Regions from separate parts of the Zhaonella formicivorans genome, predicted to be linked through region 1. Evidence: riboswitches for the same ligand, from Rfam matches in the RefSeq annotation. Region 1 holds a riboswitch; the other holds the start of a gene.
The links. Region 1 has a riboswitch for glycine ahead of EYS13_RS10100 (secondary thiamine-phosphate synthase enzyme YjbQ). Riboswitches for the same ligand answer to the same signal wherever they lie in the genome.
Positions count from the first base shown of each region.

Region 2: it holds a riboswitch for glycine, as region 1 does, so the genes downstream of both, gcvT (glycine cleavage system aminomethyltransferase GcvT) here and EYS13_RS10100 (secondary thiamine-phosphate synthase enzyme YjbQ) in region 1, are expected to answer to the same signal.

Region 1 is NZ_CP085524.1:2,050,229-2,057,987, forward strand. Features, by position in the region: gene EYS13_RS10085 (methyl-accepting chemotaxis protein) at 1-54, shown strand, start outside; gene EYS13_RS10090 (inorganic phosphate transporter) at 267-1,268, opposite strand; gene EYS13_RS10095 (DUF47 domain-containing protein) at 1,261-1,884, opposite strand; gene EYS13_RS16295 (hypothetical protein) at 2,110-2,235, opposite strand; gene EYS13_RS10100 (secondary thiamine-phosphate synthase enzyme YjbQ) at 2,242-2,658, opposite strand; glycine riboswitch at 3,155-3,233, opposite strand; gene EYS13_RS10105 (DUF2680 domain-containing protein) at 3,540-3,899, opposite strand; gene EYS13_RS10110 (anti-sigma factor domain-containing protein) at 4,022-4,915, opposite strand; gene sigI (RNA polymerase sigma-I factor) at 4,921-5,616, opposite strand; gene EYS13_RS10120 (heavy metal translocating P-type ATPase) at 5,922-7,759, opposite strand, start outside.
Region 2 is NZ_CP085524.1:2,812,611-2,820,369, reverse strand. Features, by position in the region: gene EYS13_RS13820 (ferritin-like domain-containing protein) at 1-386, shown strand, start outside; gene EYS13_RS13815 (DUF2179 domain-containing protein) at 401-913, opposite strand; gene EYS13_RS13810 (lipoate--protein ligase family protein) at 1,017-1,826, opposite strand; gene gcvPB (aminomethyl-transferring glycine dehydrogenase subunit GcvPB) at 1,904-3,364, opposite strand; gene gcvPA (aminomethyl-transferring glycine dehydrogenase subunit GcvPA) at 3,365-4,699, opposite strand; gene gcvH (glycine cleavage system protein GcvH) at 4,702-5,085, opposite strand; gene gcvT (glycine cleavage system aminomethyltransferase GcvT) at 5,087-6,184, opposite strand; glycine riboswitch at 6,441-6,538, opposite strand; glycine riboswitch at 6,542-6,643, opposite strand; gene EYS13_RS13785 (FMN-binding glutamate synthase family protein) at 7,049-7,759, shown strand, end outside.

The DNA.
Region 1 (7,759 bases):
CTGGCTTCCCTGGGCCAGGAACTGCAGCAAATTGTATCCCGTTTTAAGCTGTAAATTAGACATTAAAAAACACCACCCGCAAGCAATCTATAATGAATCTCTGTATTAAAACGGATATTTCTTCTTAAAGAGCCTTTTTATTCCCAAAAAAGGCTTTTTTTATTTCCTCGCGCTTAATCAGCCTTTTGGCCGGTGGTAATTTCCTGAAGATTATAATGTTTTTAATAGGGATTAAAAAACAGGCATTAACTGCCTGTTTGCTTCACTCAGAAAACATTGTTAAGCACCAAAATTGCAATGCCTGCCAGCAAGGCGCTCATAGGAATGGTCAGGATCCAGGCCCAAACAATATTTTTGGCAACAATCCATCTGACGGAAGAAAGTCTTTTGGAGGCCCCTACCCCCATAATTGAAGAAGAAATGATATGGGTGGTGCTAACCGGTGCATGGAGCATGGTGGCCGTAAAGATCACCGCCGCTGCCCCGGTTTCAGCCGCAAAGCCGTTCACCGGCGCCAGCCGCGCCATATTCACTCCCATGGTTTTGATGATTTTCCAGCCGCCCACCGATGTTCCCAAGGCCATGGCTAAAGCACTGGCTATTTTCACCCACGTGGGCACGCTGAATTCGGCAATTAATCCGCCGCTTAAGAGGGCCATGGTAATCACACCCATCGTTTTTTGGGCATCATTGCTGCCGTGGTTTAAGGCCATTAGCGCTGCTGAAACGATTTGGGCTTTGGAAAATATTTTAGTAACGGTCGAGGGCCTGAATGGTTTTAGGATCCAGTAAAGAATGACCATCAAGGTATAACCTACAATAAAACCAATAACTGGCGATAAAAAGAGCCACAACAGAATTTTAAAAAAGAAATTAGTCCAATGTACGATCAGGAAAGAACCCTTGTAGACAATAGCCGAACCTAACAGCCCGCCAATCAGCGCATGGGACGAGCTGCTTGGCAAGCCAAAATACCAGGTAATGAGATTCCAGATTATGGCACCGAACAGAGCGGCAATTACGACTGTTTGGGGGATCAGGTTGGGATCTATGATATCCGCGCCTACCGTCTTGGCAACTTTGACACTGATAAATGCGCCGAAAAAGTTTAGCAGAGCAGCCATGGCAATTGCAGCCCGGGGCGATAAAACCCTGGTAGAAACAGAGGTAGCTATGGCATTGGCTGTATCGTGAAACCCGTTGATAAAATCAAAGATAAGCGCCAATACAACCACCAGCACTGTCACAACTATGGTTGCACTAAGCATGCTTCATTACAACCCCTTCAACAATATTGGCCACATCTTCGCAGGCATCGAGGGTTTGTTCCAGGCGCTCGTAAATTTCTTTCCACTTGATCACATCAATAACGGGGGTGTTTCCGCTGAACAGACCTGTTACCGCTTGGCGGAAAAGGGCATCTCCTTCCTCTTCTATTCTGTTTATTTCAATGATTTTTTCCGTTAACTTTTTGCTTTTCTTCATCACTTTGAGTTCTTCCATCAGGTCAATCAGTTCCTTGGTACAATTTAAAATCAGGTTGCTCATTGTTTTTGCTTCTTCGGTAGCGGCAGTTACCTTAAACATGATAAACCTGCTGGCTGTGGACTCGATGAAGTCAGCAATATCATCCATCTGCTTGCCTATGCCGTAAATGTCCTCCCGGTCGATAGGAGTAATAAATGATTTATTAAGCTCTTTAAAAATTTCATGAAGCTGCTGATCCCCCTTCCGCTCCATCTCTTTGATTTCTTTGAATTTAGATTCGCCGTTTTTTAGATCTTCTACTAACTCTTTTAAAAGCTGGGCCGCTTTATACATGGTATGGGCGGAAGAGATAAACAGATCAAAAAATTTGTCTTCTTTGGGCGTTAATTTAAACATCGCAAACCTCCATAGCTCAATTACTCCTGTGGTCTTGTTAACATTTTCACTTAAACACTACACCGCTGCTAATGTTAGCCGGTTTGTAGCACAAGTATAGAATACTACAAAATCTGCTAAACTCCAACAGAGAAATTTTGCGAAAAATTACTTTATCAGCGCCCAAAAACAAAGAACCTAATAAAAAACCTTTCTCCGGCTATACTAAGATACAAGAGGTGTTGACTATTGCTGTGTCATCGCCTGCTTCTCATCAACCTTAACAAATTGTCCTTCCTTCAAGATCGTTCCTCCATTGATCACCACCTTTTCCACCCCCGCATTTCCCGAGGAGTAAACCAGGTATTGCATTACTTTTCACTCTCCTATAATTTTTACTAAAACCCGCTTTCTGCGCTTGCCGTCAAATTCCCCGTAAAAAATTTGTTCCCAGGGACCGAAGTCCAATTTGCCATTGGTAACGGCTACTACAACTTCCCTGCCCATGATAGTCCTCTTTAAATGGGCGTCGGCATTATCTTCGTAGACGTTGTGACGATACTGCTGATACGGCTTCTCCGGAGCAAGTTTTTCTAAGAATACTTCAAAATCATGATGCAGTCCGCTCTCATCATCATTGATGAAGACACTGGATGTGATATGCATAGCGTTGCAAAGTAAAAGCCCCTCCTTAATGCCGCTTTCTGCCAAGCAATCCTCAACCAGAGAGGTAATGTTAATAAACTCCCTTCTGTGTTTAGTTTCAAACCAAAGCTCTTTTCTGTAGCTTTTCATGCTTTCCCTCCAAAAAACATGTATTTTTTGCAGATTAAATTCTACACCTTTAACTTCATACCTGCAATCCTGAGGGAACCAGGAAACCAGGGGGGGAACCAGGGGGACGGTCCCCTTGGTTTCATGCCGGGCGCACAAAAAAAAGCGGCAAGGACCGGTAGGCCCTTTGCCGCCTATATAAAGGATACTAGCGGATAACAAATTAGTTTTACCGTTTAGTTTCCAGCTTAGTTCATTCAGCACATTCAGGATGGAGGATGCACTGGTAGTTCAAGCAGAATTCGCAGATGACCCGTTCTCGCTCAGCTGTATAGCATTGACCAAACTGGATCGTTTCAGGCATATGGCCATTCACCATTTTTCGTCCCCTCCCTTTTATTTTAGTAAAAAATAAAAAATCAAGGCTGCTTACCTTGACCTCCGGGAGAGCTAATGAAATTTGCGCCTGAAAATTCATTGGGCTCCTGGTGAAACAAAAAGTCAAACCTTTTTGTTTCTGTCACACTCTGTCCTTTTGCCTGAGAGAATTAATCCTTCGGCGCCCGCCAGCTGCAGGTCTCTCCAGAGGTTCGTCCCGGATTGGTAATTCATCACCCGGAGGTGAAACCTGAGAGATTCAGGCTGACGCCTTTGCCCCTTCGGTTGGCATCCCGTATACCATCTTCCAATCCGTTCATCCGCAGTATTAAGTTATGTTAGTTACATTATATGTAAGCTGACCTAAACAGGCAATGCAATTTCTGAGCATATTCTGTCAAATCCCATTTAACTATTTAATAGGTTTAATTATCTGAGCTTATTCTTTTACTAATGCTGATTTAGGGCTCGATAAAAAACCCTTGACATTTTTGTCAAGGGTTCGTTAGCATTACTGTTATTTTCTAGTAGAGGCTTGCTCCGGTAGCACCTGCACCCCAGCAGCCGCCAAAACCGCCGCCAAAGCCGCATCCTCCTCTGCCCCAGCCGCCTCTGAAACCACGGCCAAAGCCAGGTGTGAAGGTACCATCTTCTAAAGCCTTGATGCGCAGGTCAATATTCTCTTTCATCAGCTTGCCTTGCTCTGCGGTGATATCGCCGTTAGCCACCCACTCGTCGATAACTTGCTTCCTCAGTTCCAGCATTTGCTTTTGCAACTCAACATATTTATCCGCAGTGTTTGAAGTGGTGGCGGCAAAAGCGTAGGAAACGAAGGTGGCCATTAACAGCACTACCAGGGTAAGTACGGCAACTTTTTTCAACACAGTGTTCACCTCCTCGTCTTTTATTTTACCTTTCGCATTTAAGTTCGTAAGCAAAAGCAAAATTTAGGGGGGTACTATGATATTTTTTTACAAAAACTTTTTAAAGCATAACAGAATTCTTACTACCAGCCGCACCCTCTGTTTCGGGGCCCCATAGGCCCGCATTCCGAGTTTCCTTGTCCGGCCTGCGGTATAAGCTGCGGCTGTTGGTTCACCGGCCCCTTACCCTTCGGCCCTCTTTCACCGACCCGGCACCACATGCCGGGAAACATCCTTTCCATCTTGTCCTCGCTGCCCCTCATTACCTGTTCCAAAGGCTGGCTTTTTAATTCCTCGATGCTGAGCTCGGCACCGCCTGCTTTGGAACGTTCCCACAGCAAGTACTGATTGACTGTTAACCCTGCCTTGGCAGCTTCTTGCCTTATGCTCAGTTCAGCATTATCCACAACCAGATAGCCCTGAAACTCGCGTTTAGCCAATTCATCATGCAAAATCTGCTGCAGCTTCTCCCTGTCTATGGCATTTCTTGCCTGTTCCTTTAAAGGAACCACTGCCACAATTACCGTATTACCCTGTTCCTTTTGCAAATACCCCAGCTCGACCGCTTTTACCGCTACCAGGTTGACCGCCTGGTAAACATCCTCCCCCTTAAGGTTAAGTCTCTCCAGTACAGCCTGGCCTTCCGCATCCATGGCTTTGGCCCCGATAATCCTGTTTTCCCGGTCCACATTGAGCTCGATGCTGGAAGCCAAATCCATAGAAACTGCAGCTACTGCCTGGGGCATAAATACGGGTTTGAGCATTCCCAACGCCAGCGTAATGATCAGGAGGGCAGCAGCTATTCCTCTGAGGTAATATTTAGGAAAGGACCTAGGCTTTGGCAGCGGCAGTTGAATTGTCTCCCCCGGGCGGGGCCGGGGCACTGGGACTGAAACCCGAAGAAAATCGCCTTGCTCGGTGACAACTACCATTGTTTTTTTATCCAAACTAATGACTATGCCTTTCGTAAATTCCACGGATTTCACCTACCTTTGTCGGGAAATTGGATCAAAGCACGCATGGGCAGGAACTCCTCCCTAGTCAGAATTAAAACCAAAGCAATGATATATCTCCTGCCGCTCTCCAGCACTTTTCTGCTTTGTCCCGTAATATACATCAGCTCTTTGATAGGCAGCTGTTTTGTTGCCAAAAGTCTCTCCAGCAGAGCTGCATTTTCCGTGACAGCCGCTGCCACTTGCATCAAATTCCTTTTCGTGTCCTGGTGTTTGGGCGAATCCTTAACCAGGGCATTTAGGGGTATGTTAAATTCCAACAGCGCCTGTTGGAAGTTGGCTACCATCTCGGCCTGTTCCCTTGCTTCTTCTTCCTGTCTAAACTGCTCCCAAGCTTCTTCTGCCTCCTGCTTAGTCTGTTCTGTCTCGTCAACCATTGGCATTGTGACATTTTTAAAGCGCGCTTCTTTCCGGAAGTAATCTACCAGCCGGTTATGAATTACCAATTGGGCGTAATTTAAAAAGCTTTTCCCCTTAGCTGCATCATAACTGTCAATTGCCTCGTTAAAAGCAATCAGCCCGATGCTCAATTCATCATCATTCGCCCAGTTTAAAGTTTTACCACAGATGCTGTTAACTATGGATGCAATCCGGCCCTTGTAGGATAGGAGCAGCTGTTCCCTGGCCAACTCACTTCCAGCCTTAGCCTCAGCCAAGAGTTGCATCAAGGCGGCCTCTTCCAAAGGTACTCACCCCTTTGTATTAACTTCGTAAAAAGTTTAAATTTTAGGGAGGTATATTTTAGTGGCCAGCGTCTAGTCCCTAGTCGCCAGTGGCGCTCTCCGACCGCGTCCTTAGTCCTTAGTCGTTAGTCCTTAGTGTCGGCCTTTGGCCGAGTCCCAAGTATTAATCCCTAGTCCCCAGTTACATCTTTAATACTGATGACTGGCGACTGGTGACTAACTTTGACTGGCGACCGGTAAATAAAACTGCCTGCGGCTGGGCGCTGGCGACTCGACGCGGTTCGCTACTAGGGTCGCGTTTTCAAGGCTCGCATGGCGTTTAGGACCGCAATAACGGTAACGCCTACATCGGCAAACACTGCCTCCCATAAAGTGGCAATACCGCCCGCACCCAAAAGCAAAAAGACCCCTTTAACACCCAGAGCGAAAATAATATTCTGCCAGACTATGCTTCTGGTCCTTCTGGCGATTTTGATGGCGCTGACCAGTTTAGAAGGTTCATCAGTCATCAAAACTACATCGGCAGCCTCAATGGCGGCATCAGAGCCAAGTCCCCCCATAGCCACACCCACATCGGCCCTAGCCAGCACCGGTGCATCATTAATCCCGTCACCGACGAATACCACTTTGCCTCGAGTCCCCTTGCCAGCTACCAAATTCTCAAGTTTTCCGACCTTTTGGTCCGGCAAGAGTTCGGCATATACTTCATCCAGGCCCAGTTCTTGGGCCACTTTTACTGCTACTGCTTGAGCATCGCCGGTAAGCATGACCAACTTCCTGATTCCCGCAGCTTTCAAAGATTGCATAGCTTGCCTGGAATCCTCTTTCAGCTCATCGGAAATAACAATATACCCAGCGTATTTGCCAGCTATTGCCAGGTGCACTACCGTACCTGCAGTTTCAATTTCCTCATATACTATATTTTCTTTCTGCATCAGTTTAGCATTTCCCGCCAGGACCTGTTTACCCTTTACAACAGCTTTAATCCCATAACCGCAAATTTCATCGTAACTTTCTATTTCCTCTTTATTGATTTCCTTGCCATAGGCCTTGAAAATCGAAACTGCAATGGGGTGATTGGAGTAGGCTTCCGCAAAAGCGGCATATTCCAGCAACTCTTCCGGACTCATATTATCCCGTGTTTTAATTTCCGTAACATTAAATACACCTTTAGTCAGTGTTCCTGTCTTATCAAATACTATTGTGTCCACTTCATTTAAGGCTTCCAAGAAGTTGCCGCCTTTAATCAAAATGCCGTTTTTCGAGGCTCCGCCTATGCCGCCGAAGAAACCCAGCGGAATGGAGACTACCAGTGCGCACGGGCAGGAGATTACTAGGAAAACCAGGGCCCTATAGAGCCACTGGGCAAAAGTTGCCCCGCTGACAAAGATCGGAGGAAGCACTGCTATACCCAATGCTCCGAACACAACTACCGGAGTATACAGCCTGGCAAATTTGGTGATAAAGTTCTCCGTGGGCGCCTTCCTGCTGCCGGCATTTTGCACCAAATCCAAAATCCTGGAGATTGTAGATTCCCCGAAACCTTTAGTGACCTCCACCGTCAAAAGACCGTTTGTGTTAATAAACCCGCTCAAAATTTCGCTTCCAACCTCAACTTCCCTGGGCACCGATTCACCGGTGAGGGCTGAAGTATCCACCATTGATTTTCCCTCAACAACCCTGCCGTCCAGGGGTACTTTTTCTCCAGGTTTTACTACGATAATATCTCCCACATTCACTTCTTCGGGAGAAACCTTTTTGGTATCGTTACCGATTTTAAGGTTGGCAAAATCGGGCCTGATGTCTAAGAGTGCCTTGATGGATTTTCTGGAACGGTTGACGGCTATGTCCTGGAAAAATTCGCCGATCTGGTAAAACAGCATTACGGCCACGCCTTCGGGAAACTCTTTAATGGCAAAAGCCCCAATGGTGGCAATGGTCATCAGGAAGTTCTCATCAAATACCTGACCTCTGGAAATGTTTTTGACAGCTTTCATGACCACTTCTCCGCCCACCAAAGCATAACTTGCCAAATACAGCCCAAACTCAGGCCAAAACGGCAATTTAAAAGCAAAGGCGATTACAAACAGTACCGCGCCCATGGCAATTCTGAGCAGTTCCTTTT
Region 2 (7,759 bases), 760 kb from region 1:
CGGATGATGCCGAACTGTGCCACGGTTTGCAGAGGTTTAAAAAAGTTGAGGAGGAACATGTAAAAGTAATTGCTGCTAAGATAAACATCCTGGAACTGGACCAAAGTCGTATAAAGAAAGCATTAGGTGCCGTTGCAAGCGCCGGTCTACCAGTCTTTGGTCAAATCGTAGGCAGGGTTTCCAACCTGGCCGGAATGGCAAACATGCTCAAAGCGGGTTATTTGACGGAAAAACTGGCTATCAGGGATTACCGCAAGCTAATCAATGCCGTAGATGATGCGGAAATTCGAGATATGCTCTGGAGCAACCTGATAGACGAAGAAAGCCACTGCCTGTGGCTTTATAAAAAAGCAAAAGAGCTTAAGAAACAACGCCTAAAAACGTGAACTTAGGTTACAACCTATTGCTTCAACGTCTTCACCCAGAAGCCTCCCCGGAAATTTCTGGGCTCGTGGGAGATGATAAAAGCCTTTTCGCTGATGGAATCCACCAATTTAAAAAGGTGGGGCTCAAACTTGCGTTTGGTGAGCACCTCCAAGACCAGCCTGGCTCCGTCTCTCCCTTCAGCCAGCCAGCTGGTCACTCCGTATCCTTGCTCGCGCAGCATCTCCGCTAACTGGCTGTCCTCTTGCCCGGTTATTATTTGGACCGTCACGTAGCCCAGTGCTACCCATTCCTCAATTTTACTGCCTACCAGGACACCTATGGCGTAACCAACGCAGTATGCTGCCAAATTTTTGGGGTCATCGAGATTTTTTAACACTAGGGATAAGCCGGTCATATAGATGAAAACTTCTACGGCGCTAATCATGGAAGCCAGAGTTCTTTGCCCTTTTAAAGTAAATATCATGCGCACCGTGAAAAAAGATACATAGATTATTTGGATTCCCAAAATAATTAAGATCATCATCATTTTTAGATTTCTCCCCTCGATCGTTTTCCTCTGCCATCTTATCACAGATCCGGTGCAAACCGGGTAGAAAAATGCGCATACAGTAAAAGGTAGCTTTTTCAAGCTACCTTTTAAAATTCCAGGCTTCCGTATTATATTTTTCCCGTTCCAACTTTTGGGCCAGTTCCTGTTCTGCCGGCGTTAAGTTTTGCTGTTCCAAGCTAACACCCAAACCTTGGGCAAAGCCCGTGGTAAAAGCTTCCACTGCCTGGCTGTAAGTGACCTCTCTGCCTAAAACCTCATTGACTGCACAAGCCTGGGACTTAAACTTTTCTGCCAGTTTAGCCCTAAGGCCTTCATTGGAAAATTTTAACACAGAAAATAACTTTTCCGCATCCAAACTCAATGGAATAGAACCATGCTGGAGAATAACACCGTGCTTTCTGGTCTGGGCGCTGCCGACCAATTTACGCCCTTCAAAGACAATTTCGTACCACGAGGGGGAATCAAAACAGGCCGCTGTTCCTTTCTCCTTCTTCACATGGGAAGCAATCTCGGCTTGTATACCCAGCTTAGCAAGGCCGGCAACAATCCCCCGGCTGATCTTCAAATAGGATTCTAACACAGTGCCGGAAACCACCGGATTATCTTCCCTGGCCACAATGCTGTAGGTTAATTCCACGTCATGCAGGATGGCCCGCCCACCGGTAAGCCTTCTGACGTAATGGAAGCCTGCTTTTTGGCAGGCTTCCACATCAATTTCCCGTTTCATGTCCTGGAAATAGCCTATGGTAACCGTAGGCGGCTGCCAGGCATAAAAACGCAAGGTGGGCGGTACATTCCCCGCGGCATGTTCCAGGAGGATAGCTTCATCCACCGCCATGTTCCTGAAACCACCGGCATATCCTGTGTCGATAAGTCTCCACTGTTGCATCTTATACCGCCTTCCTCAATAATAAAAAACTAACTTCTCTTGGCTGGTTGGAATGAGTCAGAGAACCGTCCCCTGACTCATTTGGCTTTCTTCCAGCGCAGGTCCGGCTGGCGGGCAGCCCTGACTTCGTCCAACCTGCCCACTACGGTGCTGTGGGGAGCAGTCCGTACCAATTCTGGATTTTCTTTGCACTCCTGGGCAATTTTAGCCATCGCTTCCGCAAAACCATCCAAAGTTTCCTTGCTCTCGGTTTCAGTTGGTTCAAACATCATAGCTTCCTCCACAATTAGCGGGAAGTAGATGGTGGGAGGATGGAAGCCATAATCAAGCAAACGCTTGGCAATATCCAGAGTATGAACGCCATACTCCTTCAGGTTCTTGGGAGTTACAATAAACTCGTGTTTGCAGTGCCTGTCAAAAGGCGAATAATAATATTGCGCCACCAGCTTTTTCAGATAATTGGCGTTAAGCACGGCGTTTTCCGTTGCTTCTTTTAAACCTTCCGCTCCCAGAGCCCGGATATAGGTATAAGCTTTTACCAGCACCCCGAAGTTGCCGTAGAAAGCTTTCATCCGTCCGATGGAATAAGGCAGATCATAGTTTAAATAGTACTTATCTTCATCTGCATTATACTCCACAGTTGGTTTCGGGAGATACTGGGTCAAGAATTCCTTGACACCTACCGGACCTGCTCCCGGTCCGCCTCCGCCGTGCGGTGTAGAGAAGGTTTTGTGCAAATTCAGGTGGACCACGTCAAAGCCCATATCGCCGGGACGAGCATAGCCCATAATAGCATTGGTATTGGCACCATCGTAGTACAAAAGTCCGCCGGCATCGTGCACAATTTTGGCAATCGCTTCAATATTGGTTTCAAACATTCCCAATGTACTGGGGTTAGTAAGCATCAAGGCCGCAGTTTCTTCGTTGACAGCCTGTTTTAAAGCCTCCAGGTCCACATCGCCATCGGCATTAGACTTTATTTCCACGATTTTAAAACCTGCTACTGCAGCTGTTGCTGGGTTTGTACCATGGGAAGAGTCGGGGACAATCACTTTTGTCCTTTTAGTATCGCCACGGTGCTGGTGGTAAGCCTTAATGATCTTCAGGCCCGTCAATTCCCCATGGGCACCTGCTGCCGGCTGCAAAGTCACTTTAGCCATCCCGGTGACTTCCGCCAGGTAACCGGCCAGCTCGTACATCATCTGCAAAGCCCCTTGAACAGTCTCTTCCGGCTGGTAGGGGTGAATCCTGCTGAAACCGGAGAGTCTGGCCATCTCTTCATTGACTTTGGGATTGTATTTCATAGTGCAGGAACCTAAAGGGTAAAACCCTGTATCCACACCGAAATTTTGCTGCGACAGCCTGGTAAAGTGACGCACCACATCCACTTCACTGACTTCAGGGAGTTCCGGTGCTTCCGTTCTCAAATACTCCTGGGGGATAAGGGCCGAAACTTCTTGTTCAGGCACATCAACCGCCGGCAGGGAATAGCCTCTACGTCCCGGCGAAGAAAGCTCAAAAATCAGTTTCTCTTTCACTTACATTCCCCCCAATCTTGCAGCCAAGAGATCGATTTCTTTCTTGGTCCTGAGTTCAGTGACACAGAACAGCACTGCATTATCCATATCCTTATAAAAACGCTTCAGCGGCAGCCCGCCCAAAATCTTATCCTTTAAAAGCTCTTTATTGACTTCATCCGGACATTTCGGCAGTTTTACCACAAATTCCTTGAAAAAGGGCGCCCTAAATACCGGCTCAACCCCGGGAATGGATGTGATTTTGTTAAAAGCATAATGGGCCTTTTGTAAAGATAGGTAGGCCATTTCCCTTAAGCCCTCTTTGCCCAGGGCGCAAAGAGTCATATTGGCCGCCAAAGCGCACAAGGCTTCGTTGGAACAGATGTTGGAAGTGGCCTTTTCCCTGCGGATATGCTGCTCCCGGGCCTGCAGGGTAAGCACAAAAGCCTTTTGTCCTTTATTGTCTATGGTAGCCCCTACAATCCGACCAGGCATACGGCGTACATATTTCTCTTTGGCAGCAAAGAATCCCAGGTATGGCCCGCCAAAGCTGATGCTGTTCCCGAAGCTTTGTCCTTCGCCTACTACAATATCCGCGCCGCATTTGCCCGGGGATTCCAAAATTCCCAGGGACACCGGGTCAACCACTGCCACTACCAGCAGGGCGCCGTTGGCGTGAGCCAGATCTGCCAAACTTCTTAGATCTTCAACATTTCCAAAGAAGTTGGGATACTGGACAATGATGGCTCCGGTATCTTTGGAAACAAGAGGCTCAAAGCTGCTGGCGGGAGAAACCCCTCCGGCGTGCTCCGCCACTCTTATCTCAATACCCTGCCCGGAAGCATAGGTTGCCAAGGTTTCCCGGTATTCAGGGTGAACAGCACTGGAGACAACAACCTGGCTTTTGCGGTCGCAAGCCATGGCCGCAGCTTCAGCCAGCGCGGAGGCGCCATCGTACATGGAGGCGTTAGCCACATCCATGCCGGTCAATTCGCAGATCAGCGTCTGGTACTCGTAAATTGACTGCAGTGTGCCCTGGCTGATTTCCGGCTGATATGGAGTATAAGCCGTGTAAAATTCAGAGCGGAGCAGCAGTTGATCTACAAAGCTGGGTATATAGTGGTCGTATGCGCCGGCGCCCAAGAAACTGATGTAATCGTCTATTGTTTCGTTCTTTTTGCTTAAGCCGGAAACAACTTTTTTCACTTCAGGTTCGGACAGGCCTGCCGGAATAGCCATTGGCTTTTTAAGCCGCAGGCTCTCCGGAATATCGCTAAACAGCTCCTCCACAGAACTGACACCGATAGCGGCGAGCATGGCCTGCCGGTCTTGCTCGGTGTGTGGAACATATTTCATTTTTATTCTGCCTCCTTGAGGAATGCCTCGTACTCTTCGGCGGAGAGCAGGCTTTCAAGCTGTCCTTCATCCTCCACTTCAATAACGATCATCCAGCCTTCACCATATGGGTCGCTGTTAATCAATTCAGGAGAATCAAGCAGTGCTTCGTTGATTTCCACCACTTTTCCACTTACCGGAGCGTATACATCGGAAACAGCTTTTACGGACTCCACCGTGCCGAAAGAATCGTGCTGACTGATTTCATCTCCAACTTCCGGCAGTTCCACAAAAACTACATCGCCCATAGCTTCCTGCGCATGATGCGAAATACCGATTCTAGCCTTGTTTCCTTCTACCTTTACCCATTCATGGTCCTTAGTGTACTTGAGATCGCTTTTAATCATTTTATTTGGCCTCCCTTTTATAAAATGGTGTACGCACAATTTGTGCTTTTACGTCCTTATTTCGGATTTCCACAGTGATGGTTTCGCCAATCTCCGCGTATTTGGTATCGAGAATCGCCAAACCCAAATTCTTCTCCAGGGTAGGAGAGAAACTGCCGGTTGTCACATGACCAATCTGCTGCCCGTCTTTTTTCACGGGATAGCCGGCACGGGCAATGCCGCGCTCGATCATCTCAAAACCGACCACTTTCCTTGGAATACCTGCAGCCTTTTGGGCTACCAAAGCATCCTTGCCGATAAAATCTTCTTTCTCCAAAACAACAAACCTGCCTAAACCTGCTTCCAACGGAGTGACATCCTCCCCTAACTCATGGCCGTAGAGAGGCATTTTAGCCTCAAAACGCAGCGTATCCCTGGCCCCTAAACCACAGGGCAAGATATTATCTCCTCCTGCTGAGAGCATCTTATTCCAAAGCTGGACTGCTTTATCAGGCGGACAGTAAATCTCAAACCCATCCTCGCCGGTGTAACCGGTTCTGGAAATGAGACAATCCACCCCATCTACCTGCCCGTATGTAAACCAGTAATTTTTAATGGCAGACAGATCGGTAGAGGTCAAGCCCTGTAAAATCTGCTCGGCATAAGGTCCTTGAATGGCAATTTGGGCTGTATCTGCTGATTCGTTTACAATTTCCACATTATAACCATCTTTGTGTTGGGCAACCCAAGCGTAATCCTTGTCGGTGTTTGAAGCATTTACAACCAACAAGTATTCGTCATCTGCCACTTTATAGACCAGCAGGTCATCTACAGTGCCGCCGCTGGGCAAACAGAAAACAGCATATTGAATCTGGTTAATGCTTAGTTTGCTGGCATCATTTGTAATCAGCTTTTGTACCAACTTTAAAGCATCAGGTCCTTTTACCCTGATTTCACCCATGTGGCTCACATCGAATAAACCGGCTTTAGTCCGGACGGCCTTGTGCTCTTCTAAAATGCCGCTGTACTGGACCGGCATATCCCAACCACCGAAATCCACCATCTTGGCGCCAAGGGCCCGGTGAACTTCATTTAAAGGGGTTTTTTTCAGTTCGGTCATCCATAAACACCTCCTAAATTTACACTAATCAGTCAGAGGACACATTTCTTCATGTGAAAAATATGTCTCTAAGCAAAATTCTACCCTACTATCATTTAATTATTTATCGCCCCCAAACCGGTGCCTATTTTCTCTTCAACCAAGAATATCTTACCAGAAATGGTAAAGAAAAAGAAAAGGACAAGAGAAAATAGCACAAATTTTAGTTTTGGATTCCTTCACTAATTTGAAGTTCTCCCTTAACCTGTGCTACTTTCCCCTGTCCTTTTACCTGAGAGATTACTCCGGAAAATGCCGGAGTTTCCCCGTTGGTGTCCTACTGGCGTCTTGCCCGCAGCAGGACCTCTCCAGAGGCTGTGTCCGATGACGGTACTTTTGCCTGAGAGTTTCCCCATAAGTTAGCAGCTAATGGGTTGCTCCTTCGGCGCCCCTTGTCAGGGTCTCTCCCGCCACCGTTCATCCACATCTTTCTAACTATAATTATATATCAAATATTTTAAAAATTTACAATGGTATCTATTTAATTTTAGCTAAAAATTTGAGCTAAATTTTAAAAAGAATTGAATAGCAACAGCAAAAATCAACATCGGAAACCGGAGTAATAAAAAATTCTTAGCAAAGCCTTTTTATTAAGTTTTTTTACAATATTCGACAAGATCTTACTATTCCCTTTCGTTTACACAAGTTAATTTTTTCACTAGCTTTTTCCCCCCTGTTTTTGCTCTAAATCTACTGCAGGTTGAATTTTCGGCAGTAAAAATGTCGCGGGAATTTTTATCAGTTCCTGTGGCATACTAAATTAGAATTTTTTTATTACGAGTAGGAAAGTATATTCTTTTTTTCGGAATAGAGAGGAATGGTTAGATGTTCACCAAATCCAAACCTCCTCGTTTAATACCGGGGTCCCTTGGCCTTGGGATAGGTATAGCTGCTGCCGCGCTGGGGGGACTGGGGCTAAAATATCTGGGACGAAAAACAATAGAAAAGTTCAGCCGCAGCGCTATACATACCATTATGACCGATCTTTACAACGAAAATATCTGGGAATTCATTTCTGCTACCACCAGGGTAGGGCCCCAAACCATTGTCGAAGCCAACATGCGGGCAGAAGAAGGCAAAGTTGTTAACCGCCCCCTGGGTACCCCCAGAAAATTTCCTTCGCTGGACAGCCTGATGTTTACTTTCGCCCAACTGGCTAAGCTGCCCACGCCCGGTGATGTCCCCATCGACACTTCGGTAATAATCGGCAAAAAGGCAGCCAAACCTATGTTATTAAAAACCCCGATCATAGTCTCTGGAATGGCTTACGGCTATGCTTTAAGCGAAAAATTTAAAATCGCCTTGGCCAAAGGAGCTGCAATGGCAGGCACAGCCACCAACACCGGCGAAGGTCCCTTTCTTCCTAAAGAACGGAAGGCAGCAAAATATTTAATCCTGCAGTATAACCGCGGCCACTGGAGCAAGTCCATAGAAATCTTAAAACAGGCCGATGCCATCGAAATCCAAATAGGCCAAGGGGCTATCGGGGGTGTTGCTCATACCCTTAGCGCCAACCTTTTGGACAAAAGGTTACGG